DNA from 2 places in the Mycobacterium sp. IS-1556 genome. Region 2 is predicted to be linked to the other one. Evidence: predicted binding sites of a transcription regulator. Region 2 holds the regulator's gene; the other holds the start of a gene.
The links. Region 2 encodes LexA, which represses DNA repair genes until DNA is damaged. Its sites were predicted from a motif close to CGAACANNTGTTCG; they were not measured.
Positions count from the first base shown of each region.

Region 1 (7,012 bases), on a different contig from region 2:
CGGTCACGGTTTCACGCCCGCTAAATCCAGTCCGGCGCGCACCATTTCGCCGGTCGCCGCGGGGTCGGACATCAACAGCGGCACGGAGCGGACCTCGACACCGTCTATCTCGGCGTGGTCGTCCTCGTGCACCAGCCAGCCGTCGAGGATCCCGACGCCGGAGCGCGCGCCGTAGTGCCGGCCGACGGCCTCCGAGGTGCTCGGCACGCCGATCACCGACAGACATTCGTCCGCCATGCCGCGCAACGGCTTTCCGCCGATGATGGGGGAGTAGCCGATGACCGGTGCCGGTGTCGACCGCAGCGCGCCGCGGACACCCGGCACGGCGAGGATCGCGCCGATGCTCACCACCGGGTTGGACGGCGCGATCATGACGACATCGGCGGATTCGATCGCCTCGGTGACGCCGGGCCCCGCCGTGGCTTTATCGGCGCCGACGAAAGCGAAGCTGTGCGTGGGCACCTGCGCGCGGTAGCGCACCCACCACTCCTGGAAGTGGATGGCGCGTTTCTCGCCGGCGTGCTCACCGGGTCCCGGATCGGTGATGACGACGTGGGTTTCACTGCGGTCGTCGCTGGCGGGCAGCAGCGTCGCGCCCGGCGACCATCTCTTGCACAGCGCCTCGGTCACCTGCGACAGCGGGTAGCCGGCGCGCAGCATCTGGCTGCGCACGAGGTGAGTCGCGAGATCCCGGTCGCCGAGCCCGAACCAGTCCGGTTGTACGCCGTAAGCCGCGAGTTCCTCTTTGGCATGCCAGGTTTCGTTGCGATGTCCCCATCCGCGGTCCGGGTCTATGCCGCCGCCGAGCGTGTACATGCACGTGTCGAGGTCGGGGCAGATGCGCACCCCGAACATCCATGCGTCGTCACCGACGTTGACCACAGCCGTCAGTTCATGCACTGTAGAATCATCAGTCACAGCAGCATCTTTCGTGACAGCGAATTGCCCGAGCCCCAGCATGTGCTGCACGCCGAGTAGGAAGCGTGCGCCACCGACGCCGCCGACGAGTACCGTGACCTTCACATCGACCGAGCGTAGGCCGTCCAAGCGAATTCGGTTCGCCCAGGAGTGCCTCAATCCTCGGGGGGCCCGTGGGATTCGCGGAATGTGACAGACACGCCGTGGTAACGACTCGCCGCATTTCGATCACGGAATGGTATGAATTCCTGTTCTAACGCTTGACCGGGGCAGCTCACGCGTGTGTAATCACACCAGTGTCATTTCCCGGTAGGCCATCCGGTTCCGGTGCCGCAGACCGAGATTCGATCACTTGTTCGAATTGAATGGGTCCCACGTTCCGGTGGGGCGCTTATAGGGGATCAGCGAAACCAGGTGAGGAGGCCGAAGATGTCTTTTGAGTACGGCGATTTCGATCGTCTGATTCGGTTTGACAACCGATTCCTCGGCTCAGTAGACAGCGCCCCGCACGCCAATTCCGGATCGGCACCTGTTGAGACGCCCCGGCGTCCCCAGCTAAGTCTGGTGCCCGATCCGATCGACGTTGCGCCGGCGCTTACACCCGAAGACGATCTGTGGCAGGAGCGCGCGCTGTGCGCTCAGACCGACCCCGAGGCATTCTTCCCCGAGAAGGGTGGCTCGACGCGCGAAGCCAAGCGAATCTGCCAGGGCTGCGAGGTGCGCGACGCGTGCCTGGAGTACGCGCTGGCGCACGACGAGCGCTTCGGCATCTGGGGCGGCCTGTCCGAACGCGAGCGTCGTCGGCTCAAGCGCGGAATCATCTGACCGCAGCGGTCAATCGTCGTCGATCGTCGGGTCGATGACCGAAGGCTCGACGCCCAGATACGTGGCGACCTGAGCCACCAGAATCTCATGCAGCAGCTCTTCGAGTTCGACAACATCCTTGGCGCGCCGCTCGATCGGCTTGCGGAACAACACAATCCGCGCCCTTGTGGCGTTACCCCGAACATCGACACCAGCCGGGATCAGCCGGGCCAGCGCAATCGGCCCGTCGGCGATCACCTCCGGCGGCCACTGCACACTGTCGGGATCTTTCGGCGCGATCCGCGGAATCTCGTCGACCGCCACATCCAGCGCCGTCAGCCGGTCCTGCCAACGCCGTTCGATCGGCTCGTAAGCCTCGAGCACCGCCATGTCGAACCGCTCGGCGCGACTGCGCCAACCCGGCACCGTGGGAGGAAGCAACGGTCCGCGCATGTCGCGGCCCCGGCGCGAGCGCAGATATTGCCGCTTGACCACCGCCTCGGTGCTCCTCTCGTGCGGGTGAACAAGATCGTAACGGTTCGAGATCGGCCGTCGGCGGGCTGCGCGTGTCCGGCGACGTGCGGCGTGCGGCCACGATAGCCTTCCGCTGTGAACGTTCCCCGTCGCTGCTGCCGGCCCGGGTGCCCGCATTATGCGGTCGCGACGCTGACATTCGTCTACGCGGACTCCACCGCGGTGGTCGGGCCGCTGGCCACGGTGGCCGAACCGCACTCGTGGGACCTGTGCGTGGTGCATGCCGGTCGGGTCACCGCGCCGCGCGGCTGGGAACTGGTTCGGCACGCGGGTCCACTGCCGTCTCATCCCGACGAGGACGACCTCGTCGCGCTCGCGGACGCGGTCCGCGAGGGCCGCGACCTCGCTCCGCCGGTCAACGGGGTGGCGACCGGCTTCTCCGATCCGGTCACCGGCGCGCACGGCGGCTCCCTGATGGCACCGCCGGCCAGGCGTCCGGAGTCCAACGGCCGTCGCCGGGGCCATCTGCGGGTGTTGCCCGACCCCACTGACTAGTTCACGTGTACGCCTTCACGGACGGTTAGGCTGGCGCCAGCAGTACCACGTCACAAGGAGTTCTATGTCACGGCCCGCCGCGGCTGTTCATCGCGTCATCAAGGCCTATGACGTGCGTGGCCTGGTCGGATCCGAACTCGATGAGCGGTTCGTCGCCGACGTCGGCGGTGCCTTCGCCCGCCTCATGCGCGACGGCGCGTCGCAGGTGGTGATCGGTTACGATATGCGGGCGAGTTCGCCGGCGCTGGCAGCGGCCTTCGCCGACGGCGTGACTGGGCAGGGCCTCGACGTGGTGCGGATCGGACTCGCCTCGACCGACCAGCTGTACTTCGCCTCGGGTCTGCTGGACTGCCCCGGCGCGATGTTCACCGCCAGCCACAACCCGGCCGCCTACAACGGCATCAAGCTCTGCCGTGCCGGCGCGAAACCGGTGGGCAAGGACACCGGCTTGTCGAGCATCGCCGAAGAGGTCATCGCCGGTGTCCCCGGCTACGACGGTGCGCACGGCAGCATCAGCGACCGCGACGTATTGGGCGAATACGGCGAGTTTCTGCGCTCGCTGGTGAGCCTGGCGGAGTTGCGACCGCTGAAGGTCGCCGTCGACGCGGGCAACGGGATGGCCGGCCACACCGCCCCCGCGGTGCTGGGCCCGATCCCCGGGATCACGTTGTCGCCGCTGTACTTCGAGCTCGACGGCACCTTCCCGAACCACGAGGCCAACCCACTGGACCCCGCCAACCTGGCCGATCTGCAGGAGTACGTCGTCCAATCCGGCGCCGACATCGGGCTGGCCTTCGACGGCGACGCCGACCGGTGTTTCGTCGTCGACGAGAAGGGGCATCCGGTGTCGCCGTCGGCGGTGACCGCGCTGGTGGCCGCACGGGAACTCGGTAGGGAGATCGGCGCCACGGTGATTCACAATCTGATCACCTCGCGGGCAGTGCCCGAGCTGGTGACCGAGCGGGGCGGTACGCCCGTGCGCAGCCGTGTCGGGCACTCCTATATCAAGGCGCTGATGGCCGACACCGGTGCGATCTTCGGCGGCGAGCATTCGGCGCACTACTACTTCCGCGACTTCTGGGGCGCCGACTCCGGCATGCTGGCCGCGCTGCACGTGTTGGCCGCGCTGGGCGAGCAGGACCGCCCGTTATCGGATTTCATGGCCGACTACCAGCGCTACGAGGCATCCGGGGAAATCAACTTCACGGTCACCGATGCCGAGCGATGTGTGGACGACGTGCTCAAGGCGTTCGGCTCCCGGATCCACTCGATCGACCACCTCGACGGGGTCACGGTCGACCTGGGTGAGGGGATTTGGTTCAACCTGCGCATGTCGAATACAGAACCGCTGCTGCGGCTCAACGTCGAAGCCCGCAGCACCGAGGAGGTCGATGCGATCGTCGGCGAGATCTCCAGGACCGTTCGCGCGCAGGTTCCCTCCGAATCCGAGGCCGCGACGTGACTGCGGGTCCGCCGTCCTCGGCCGCGGTGGTGAACCTCGACGACGTCGACGGCCTGCTGCGCGCCGACCGCGACGGCCTGCTGCGCGCCGCTTCAACAGCCGGTGCCCAAGTGCGGGCCACCGCCGCCGCGCTGGACGAGGGAGAACTCGAATCGTTACGGGCGGACGGCCCGCCCCGCACCCTGATCTGGGTTGCCGGTCGCGGGAACTCCGAGACCGCGGGATCGGTGCTGGCCGCGGCGTTCGGCGCGTCGGTGGCGGCGCCGATCGTCGTCGCCGCGGAGGTGCCGCCGTGGATCGGTCCGTTGGACGTGCTGGTCGTCGCGGGCGACGATGCGGGGGATCCCGCGCTGGTGAACGCCGCCGCGACCGGGGTGCGACGCGGCGCCCGGGTGGTCGTCGCCGCGCCGTACGAAGGCCCGTTGCGCGACGTCGCGGCGGGCAGGGCCGTGGTGCTGGCGCCGCGGGTCTGGGTGCCCGACGAATTCGGTCTGGTGCGCTACCTCGCCGTCGGGCTGGCGACGCTGAGCGTCGTCGATCCGGCCATGCACGTCGACCTCGCGGCGCTGGCCGACGAACTCGATGCCGAGGCGCTTCGCAACAGCGCGGCGCGCGAACTGTTCACCAACCCGGCCAAGACGCTGGCCGAGCAGATGTCGGACCGCGATGTCGTGCTGTCCGGTGACAGCGCGGCGACGCTCGCGATGGCCCGGCACTGTGCCGCGATTCTGCTGCGCATCGCCCATCGAGTGGTCGCCGCGGTCGGCTTGGCCGACGCACTGGTGGCGATGCGCGGCGGCATGGGGGACACCTCGGCGGCCGACCGGGAACGGTCGATCTTCCACGACGAGCAGATCGACGGTCCGCTTCCACCGCGGGTGCGCACATTCGTGCTGACCACCGACGCGGAGCGGCCAACCGTCGTCGCCCGAGCCGTGGGCCTGGACGACGTCGACGTGATCAGCGCCCAGGACGTGCCCGAACTGCCGGAGGGAGCGGCCGTTCCGGATGCGTCGTCGGCGGCCGGACGTCTGGAACAACAGCTGGCGATGCTCGCCGTCCGGCTGGAGATGACCGCCGTGTACCTGAAACTAGTTCGAGGTTAGCCAAGTGCACCTGCTACGCGGAGCGGTGCGGACCTATGCCTGGGGTTCGCGCACCGATATTGCCGAGTTCACCGGAAGGGCTTGTCCCACAGCGCATCCTGAAGCGGAGTTGTGGTTCGGTGCGCACCCCGGCGATCCGGCCATGCTGGTGACCGAGGACGGGCAGCGCTCGCTGCTCGCCGCACTGCGCGACGATCCCGAGGGTCAGTTGGGTGCGGCGGTGTGTGCGCGGTTCGGCGACACGCTGCCCTTCCTGGTGAAGGTGCTGGCCGCAGACGAGCCGCTGTCGCTGCAGGCGCACCCCAGCGCCGAACAGGCGCTGGAGGGTTTCGAGCGGGAGAACAGACTGGGCATTCCCGTGTCGGCGCCGAACCGCAATTACCGCGATCCCAGCCACAAGCCGGAATTGATCGTCGCCCTGAGCCAGTTCGAGGCGCTGGCGGGTTTCCGGCCCGCCGCGGGGAGCATCGAGTTGATGCGGGCGCTCGCGGTCACCGATCTCGATCCGTACGTCAACCTGCTTTCCGGCCAACCCGACGCCGGCGGACTGCGCGCGTTGTTCACCACCTGGATCACCGCGCCGCAACCCGACCTCGACGTGCTGGTGCCCGCCGTGATCGACGGCGCCATTCACTATGTCCGGTCCGGCAGAAGAGAATTCGCGGCTGAAGCCAAGACGGTGCTGGAGCTCGGCGAACGTTATCCCGGCGACGCGGGTGTGCTGGCCTCGTTGCTGCTCAACCGCATCACGTTGAAGCCGGGCGAAGGAATCTACCTACCCGCGGGCAATCTGCACACTTACCTCAACGGCGTCGGCGTGGAGGTGATGGCCAACTCCGACAACGTGTTACGCGGTGGGCTCACCCCAAAGCACGTCGACGTGCCGGAGTTGTTGCGTGTTCTCGACTTCACGCCCGCCGCTGACGTGGTGGTCCGGCCCGAGGAGGTCGAGGACGGCATCGAGTCGGTCTACCGCACCCCGGCGCCGGAGTTCGCGGTGTCGGTGCTGCACATCGACGGGGACCGGACCGGCCACGAGATCGACGCGCCCACGCGACACGACGGTCCGCAGATCCTGTTGTGCACCGAGGGCTCGACCATCGTGCACGCCAAGGGCGGCACGGTCACGCTGAACAAGGGATCGGCGGCGTGGGTGTCGGCCGACGAGGGACCGATCCGGCTCGCCGCGACGCAGCCGACGAAGCTGTTCCGCGCGACCGTCGGAATCTAGCGCGCGCCGCTCAGTGCGGCGTGTCTTCCTTGGTGCGCCTGCCGAAGGGCAACACATGCATGATCGCCACGATCACGGCGCCGACGGCCAATCCGATGACGGCCGACGCCGCGGTGTTGGTCAGCCACGCCAACACGCCGCCGACGCCCTGCACGGCGTGATGGATGAAGTCCTCCGCGTGGTGCACCAGCCCGTACGGAGCGTGCCAACCCACGTCGTCGGTTCCGACGAGCAGGATGTGACCGCCCACCCACAGCATCGCGACCGTCCCGATGGTCGACAGCGCGGCGAGCAGTTTTGGCATCCCCACGACCAGTCCCCGGCCCACCTTCTGTGCGAACGATGACGAGCGCTGGGTGAGGCGCAGCCCGATGTCGTCCATCTTCACGATCAGCCCGACGACGCCGTAGACCGCAAGGGTGATGACGATCGCGACCACGATCAGGATGATCAACCTCGGCC
Region 1 covers NZ_LQIM01000041.1:110,952-117,963, forward strand. The annotation lists gene AU187_RS23350 (coenzyme F420-0:L-glutamate ligase) at 1-7, opposite strand, end outside; gene cofD (2-phospho-L-lactate transferase) at 4-1,023, opposite strand; gene AU187_RS23360 (WhiB family transcriptional regulator) at 1,483-1,743, shown strand; gene AU187_RS23365 (metallopeptidase family protein) at 1,753-2,175, opposite strand; gene AU187_RS23370 (DUF3499 domain-containing protein) at 2,332-2,751, shown strand; gene AU187_RS23375 (phosphomannomutase/phosphoglucomutase) at 2,816-4,213, shown strand; gene AU187_RS23380 (hypothetical protein) at 4,210-5,319, shown strand; gene manA (mannose-6-phosphate isomerase, class I) at 5,324-6,550, shown strand; gene AU187_RS23390 (DUF808 domain-containing protein) at 6,561-7,012, opposite strand, start outside.
Region 1: cofD (2-phospho-L-lactate transferase) is a predicted target of LexA. The motif match lies at 1,264-1,277, and genes of this name have one in related genera.

Region 2 (7,012 bases):
CGGTACAGGTCGTCGCGGCCCGCGACGGCACCGAGGACCTCTTTGGCCTTGCCTTTCACGCCTTCGACGACACCCTTGACGGCTTCTTCTGGCCCACTGTTGTTCTTGTCGGACACGGTGTTCCTCCCCTTCGGTTCGGTAGTGGCCCAGGGGTTCCCTGAGCGCGTTGTCCGGCAAACGAAGAGTGGGCTAGGTCACACTCCTTTGGTCGCTGGATGTCGAACCATTCCGCTGTCGGGTACTGCGCGCCAGAACGAGCTCTGATTGGGCTGATCGAGATCCTTCCGTCGCAGCCGATCTGTTCGGCTCGCTGTGTCGGCGATCAGCCGCCGGCGGAGGGACGATGTCGATCAGATGGGCTCAGCGCCGTGGACGAAATCGTATTCGTCGGAAATGCACGCGGAAATGATCATCGGGGGACTCGCAATTGCGCGCTGGCTACGGGTATATCCGTGATATCGCGTGGCACGAGGCTCCAACGGTGCACACGCGCAAACTGTTTGGGGTTCGCAGACGGTGGCGCATGGGCAAAGTCATCGGCCTCGGGCTTGGGGTTGTTTCCAGACAAATCCGAGCGGCACGGCGGGGTTATCCACAGCGAACGGGGGATTGGCGGGTATTTTCTTTCCAAGATCGGCGTGTTCGTTGGTTATTGACGTCTGCTGACAACACAGTTGACGGGCGCGAAATCTTCGAGCGAAATTTCGTGCCGACCAGGGAGGACGAATGATCGGGCAGAACAGCCGAGGCACGACGGTGTGGGGCCGGATGGCGATAGGTCTGCTCGCAGCCGTCGCCCTGCTCTTGGCGCCGGTGGCCGGCGCGACGCCGGAATCCGATGCCGCCAATGCGGCCATCACGGCGGCCTGGGAAGCCAGCGGCGGCGACGGCGACCCGCTGGGACCCAAACAGGGCGATGTGTATCCGGCGGGTAAGGGCTTCGCGCAGAACTTCGCCGGCGGCAAGATGTTCTTCACGCCCGAGACCGGCGCCCACTACATGCGCGGCGCCATCCTGGAGAAGTACGAATCGCTCGGTGGGCCCGCGGACAGCGACTTGGGTTTCCCCACCATCGACGACGGGCCCGGACGCGCTCCGGGCAGCTTCAACTCCACGTTCAGCGCCAGCGACAAGCCGGTGATCTTCTGGACGCAGGAGACCGGCGCGCGGGTGGTGCGTGGCCCGATCAACGCCGCGTGGGACAAGTTGGGCGGCTCGACGGGAGCGTTGGGAGTGCCCGCCGGCGACGAGACCTACCGCGGAGATCTCATCTCCCAGAAGTTCACCGGCGGCGAGCTGACCTACAACACCCGCGACAAGACGTTCACCACCGTGCCGCCCGAACTGGCCGAGCAGTTGACCGATCTGCAGGTGCCGGACGATCCGACTGCGCAGATCAATGCGGCCCGCCGCGCTGCCGGCGGACCGCTGGGACCGCTCGGCGCCGCGGAAGGACCGCCTTATCAGATCGGCGAGGACGGCCTCGGGCAGAACTTCGCCGGCGGCAAGATCTTCTACAGTCCGGCCACCGGCGCGAGGGTGGTCACCGGTCAGGTTCTCGCCAAGTACGAAAGCCTCGGTGGGCCCGAGGGGGAGCTCGGGTTCCCGGTGTCCAGCGAGGCCGACGGAGGACTGCCCACCGCAAGTCGCGTGGCGAGGTTCGCCGCCGAAGACAAGCCGGTGATCTTCTGGACGCCGGATCATGGCGCGGTCCTGGTGCGCGGCGCGATGAGCGCAGCCTGGGACAAGCTCGACGGCGCCGAGGGCAAGCTCGGCGCACCGGTGGCCGACCAGACCGAGAAGGGCGACGTCGTCACCCAGCGGTTCAGCGGCGGGGTGATCTCCTGGGACCGGTCGACCGGCGAGTTCAGCACCGAGCCGGCCAATCTGGCGGCCGGGTTGGCCGGCCTCGAGGTGCCCGCCCAGCAGACCCCCGAAACACCGGGCGCGCCGCAGGCCTCGGACTCCGCCGGCGACAACGGCTGGTTCGAGTGGAGTTGGTGGTGGCTGCTGGCGATCGTGCCGGTGCTCGTGCTCCTCGCCCTGGTGGCGTTCGCGGCCATGCGTAACCGCCGCCACGGCGCCGACGATCATCCCGGCTTCGACGAGGACTACGGCCGGTACGGCGCCGACGGCGAGCCGGTCTACAGCACGGCGGGCGCCGGGGAGCAGGCATCCAGCGGCGGCGACTACTCCGCGGCGATGTTCGGCGACCGGTATGCCAGCGAGGGGCTTGGGGCGCTCGCACCATCGGGGGAGTCTGCCGGCTCGTCCTTCGACCCCTGGGGGGCGCCGCAACGCGGCGACGAGGCGGCAGCGCCGGGCCACGCCGCCGAGGGCGTCGACGATGGCCTTGGCGAGGGTCTCGGCGAGGGCGCTGGCGAGCCGGAGGAGAATCCCGACAACGTCGATACAGCCCCGACGCTGATACCGCCGACGGTCGTCGAGCGCGATACGACCGGCGAACCGATCGACGGACCGATCGATGACGAGCCTTCCGCCGGACACGATACGTTCGCCGAACCAGTCGAACCTGAGTCCGAACCCGAACGCTTCCAACGGGATCCACTGACCGACACCGGCCGTCACGCCAAGATCATCGTCGACGAACCGGAAGTGCCGAGTCCCGCATTCCGCCTACCGGTCGGCGGTTCCGATGAGGCGCCGCAGGGATACCCGATCAAGGCCGACACCCAGTCCGGCCGGTACTGGCTGCCGGGCACCGCCGACTACGACGAGGTGCGCGCCGAGATTTGGTTCTCCAGCGAGGAATTCGCGCGCACGAACGGGTTCGTCAAAGCCGACTAGATCTTCCGGATGACGGTGACGACCTTGCCGAGAACCGCGGCGTCGTTACCCGGGATCGGATCGAAGGCCGGGTTGTGCGGCATCAGCCACACTTGGCCGCGGGTGCGCTTGAACGTCTTCACGGTGGCCTCGCCGTCGATCATCGCGGCCACGATGTCGCCGTTGTCTGCGACGTTCTGCTGACGCACGACCACCCAATCGCCGTCGCAGATCGCCGCGTCGACCATCGAGTCGCCGACGACTTTGAGTAGGAAGAGCGAGCCCTCACCCACCAGCTCGCGCGGCAGCGGAAAGACGTCCTCGACAGCCTCTTCGGCGAGGATCGGCCCGCCGGCGGCAATCCGTCCGAGCACAGGCACGAACGTCGGCTCCGGTAGCGCGTCGGAGCCCGCGACCTCGGTGGCGACGATGGCGGTCACTGCCTCGTCGGCAGCACGCACGTCGACGGCGCGCGGTCGGTTGGGGTCACGCCGCAGGTAACCCTTCCGTTCCAGGGTGCGCAGTTGATGCGCCACCGACGACGTCGAAGTCAGCCCGACTGCGTTGCCGATCTCCCTGATGCTCGGGGGATAGCCGCGTGTGGTGACCGATGTCCGGATCACGTCGAGAATGGTGCGCTGGCGTTCGGTTAGGCCATCGAGTGCCCGCCCCCCGCCGGCGCCGTCCGAAGTACCGCTGCTGGAATCCATGACGCCGAATGTAACCCGCGGCACGCGATTAATCAAACATGTGTTCGAGGTGTGTCGGACCATTTGAGCCCACTTGAGCCCCCCGAAAGCGGACCCAAATTTTTTGTCGGTGGCCTGTTTTATCGTTGGCAACAGTTCGATCACATGTTCTATCGCTCGAACGCATGAGCGAGTATGTTCGAACACAGGAGCGAAAGCAGCGGACCGGAAGGCATCACGATGACGACTCTCGACACCAGGGAATTTCAGGGCCCGCCGGTGGTCAGGCCCCGTATCAGGCCCACCGACGCCCGGCGGGGCCCGCGGCCCGGCAGGCCCCGCGGAGCATCGGTCCGGTACCGCGGTACCGGCGTGCTGATGTCGCGCGCCTCGCACCGCCGGCGGCCCATCACCCCGGGCACCACGGTGCTCCTGGCGCTGGTGGCCGCCGGGATCACGGTTTGGCTCGGCCTGGTGGCACAGTTCGGCGGGGTGGTCGGCGCCGGCGCGGAAGCCGTTCCCGATCGGCTCGCAGTGGTCCAGGTGCAGAGCGGCGAGAGCCTGCACCAGGTGGCGCAGCGGGTGGCGCCCGACGCCCCGGTGGGTCAGGTGGCGGACCGGATTCGCGAGCTCAACCAGCTCGACTCGGCTGCGCTGGATGCGGGGCAGACGCTCATCGCCCCGGTCGGCTGATCGCCGGCCGGCTCGTGGAACGCCTGGCGCGCAATCGTGTTCACCGACAGATCGTCGGCCTACGTGCCGATCACCCCGGTCACGGGTTTCAGGAGCGTGCCGCAGGTACGCTCGGAGAGGTTCGAGTTGGTCGTTTGTTGGCGCGGCGAAGGAGCGGTGATGCATTGTCCGTTCTGCCGTCACCCCGATTCACGAGTGGTCGACTCGCGTGAAACCGACGAAGGTCAGGCGATCCGGCGGCGGCGCTCCTGCCCCGAATGCGGAAGACGGTTCACCACGGTGGAGACCGCGGTGTTGGCGGTCGTCAAACGCAGCGGTGTCACCGAGCCGTTCAGCCGCGAGAAGGTGGTCAAGGGCGTACGTCGAGCGTGCCAGGGCCGCCAGGTCGACGACGATGCGCTGAACCTGCTGGCGCAGCAGGTCGAGGACACTGTGCGCGCCGCCGGTTCGCCCGAGGTGCCGAGCCACGACGTGGGCCTGGCCATCCTGGGCCCGCTGCGTGACCTCGACGAAGTGGCGTACCTGCGCTTCGCCTCGGTGTACCGGGGGTTCACCTCGGCGGAAGACTTCGAGCGCGAAATCGAGGCGCTGCGCGCGCATCGCGATTCACCGCAGCCGACCGCCAGCTGAGCAGCCGCAGGGGCGAAACTCAATCGATCTGCTTGACGCCGTCGCTGACGACGCGGCCCGCGACGCGCACCCAGCCATCGGGGCTCCACTCGGTGTGGATGTGCGAACCCTTCCCTTGCACGATCGTGAGGTCGCGGCTCAGATAGTCGGTGATCCGGACGGCGGCGGAGCCGGTGGCCTCGTCCTCGGGCACGCCGAGGTCGGTGGCGAACATCCGCGCCCGCACCATCCCCTGTTCCCGGTCGACCCACGTCCACAGGTAGTGGTTGACGTCGTCCGGGTAATCGGCCGGGTCGGCAGCGAGGAGGTCGTCGACGGAGGCGACGTCGTGGACGGCGAATTCCGGCGCCCACTCCGCTCGCGCCCTGACCGAGGTGAGGTCGTCGGTGTAGGACACCTGCACAATGCCGGCGTGAACCCTCAGCGTGTGAATTGGCGTGCCTCGTTCGCGAAGCCACCAGGCCGCGCCGACGGTGGGATGTCCCGCGAACGGCAGTTCGACGGCCGGCGTGTGGATGTGGGCGTGCGCCGTGCTGGTGCCGGCTGTCGGCAAATCGATGAATACCGTTTCGCTGTAACCCAATTGGGTCGCTATCCGTTGGCGGGCGTCCGGGTCGACGACGCTGGCGTCGATGACGCCGAGCGGGTTTCCGTAGTTGCCGTCAGGGTCGGTGAAGACGCGCAGCACGCTCACGTCGATAGCCATGGGGCCGATGCTACTTCTTAGTGGCATCGCAGCGGCGAGGCCGCGGTCGGTCCGGCGGTCAGGTGGCGCTGCGCTCGTCGGCGCCGATCGCGTCGAGCACCGCGACCCGGGTGTCGACCGAGCCGGAGATCGTGCCCTGGTCGACGCCCGCCCGTAACAGCCCGCGTAGGTACTCCTGGTCGTAGACCGCTGGTTCGGTGCCGTCGATGAACTTCTCCACCACCTCGACAAAACGGTCAGGGTCGTCGTGGAACGGGAAATGGCCGGAACCCTCGAAGATTTCCAACCGCGAACCGGGCATCGCGGCGTGTGCCATCCGGGCGTGACTTACCGGGATCACGGCGTCACCGCTGCCCCAGATCAATTGCACCGGAACCGATTGCGTCAGGTAGCAGCGGTCCAGCATGGTCACGACCTGACCGCGCCAGTCCACGACGGCACGCAGTGTGCGGGCGAACGCCGAAGACGCAGTCGGTTCGGGCAGGTCATTGAGAATGCGCAACACCTGGGGCAGGTCGCGGCCCAGGCCGGTGGATCCGAACACCCCGCCGGCGACGCGGCCCACCACCTGCAGTGTCGGCAGCACCAGCGGCAGTCGTAGCAGCGCCAGTGCCTCACTGCCCATCGGCAGCGAAGCAAAGCGCAGCGCGATGTTGACGTCCCTGGTGACCCCGCCCGCTCCGACCAGGATGAGCCGGTCGACCAGTTGCGGGAACTGGTAGGCGAACTGCATGGCCACCCCGCCACCGAGGGAATGACCGATTACCGTGACCCGGTCGATGTCCAGGACGCTCATCAGGTCGCGCATCCCGTTGGCGTAGGCGGCGACCGAGTAATCCGCGCGCGGTTTGTCGGATTTTCCGTGGCCCAGAAGGTCGGGCGCGATGACGGTGAACCGCTGGGCGAGCTTCGCCTGCACCGCATTCCAGGTGGTGGAGTTGTCGCCGATGCCGTGGATCAGCAGGATCGCGGGGCCCGAACCCGCCACGCGGTACGCCCGGCGATAGCCGTGGATGGTGCGGTACTGCAGGATCGGCGTCAGTTCCCGTACCGGGCGGAGGTTCGGCTTTCGCGCGGCCATTGCGCCAACTTAGCTGGCGTTCGCGAGACGCGCTAATTATTGACGCTGATTGTCGAGCGACGTGGTCAACCGGCGTCGTCGCCGTCCTGGAACGGATCCCTGGACTTCTTCTCGGCCTGCTGGGCGAGGAACCGTTCGAACTCCGCGCCGAGTTCTTCGCCGCTGGGCAGGTCCTCGTCGCTGGCCAGCAGCGACCGGTTCTCCTGGGCGGCGACGAAGGCGTCGTACTGGCGCTCGAGGGCGGCCACCACCTGCGCGACCTCGGGGCTCTGTTCGACCTGCTCGTTGATCTTGGCCAGCACTTCGGCACCCGCCGCCACCAGTGCCTCCAGTGGGATCTCCAGCGAAGCGTTCCTGGCCACCTCGGCGAGCAACGCCTCTGCCGCGGCGGGGTAGTCGGTCTGCGCGAGGTAGTGCGGTACGTGC
Region 2 covers NZ_LQIM01000012.1:322,715-329,726, reverse strand. The annotation lists gene mbp1 (microaggregate-binding protein 1) at 1-116, opposite strand, end outside; gene AU187_RS10955 (LGFP repeat-containing protein) at 727-2,808, shown strand; gene lexA (transcriptional repressor LexA) at 2,805-3,497, opposite strand; gene AU187_RS10945 (LysM peptidoglycan-binding domain-containing protein) at 3,717-4,169, shown strand; gene nrdR (transcriptional regulator NrdR) at 4,329-4,799, shown strand; gene AU187_RS10935 (PhzF family phenazine biosynthesis protein) at 4,819-5,505, opposite strand; gene AU187_RS10930 (alpha/beta fold hydrolase) at 5,564-6,586, opposite strand; gene AU187_RS10925 (proteasome assembly chaperone family protein) at 6,652-7,012, opposite strand, start outside.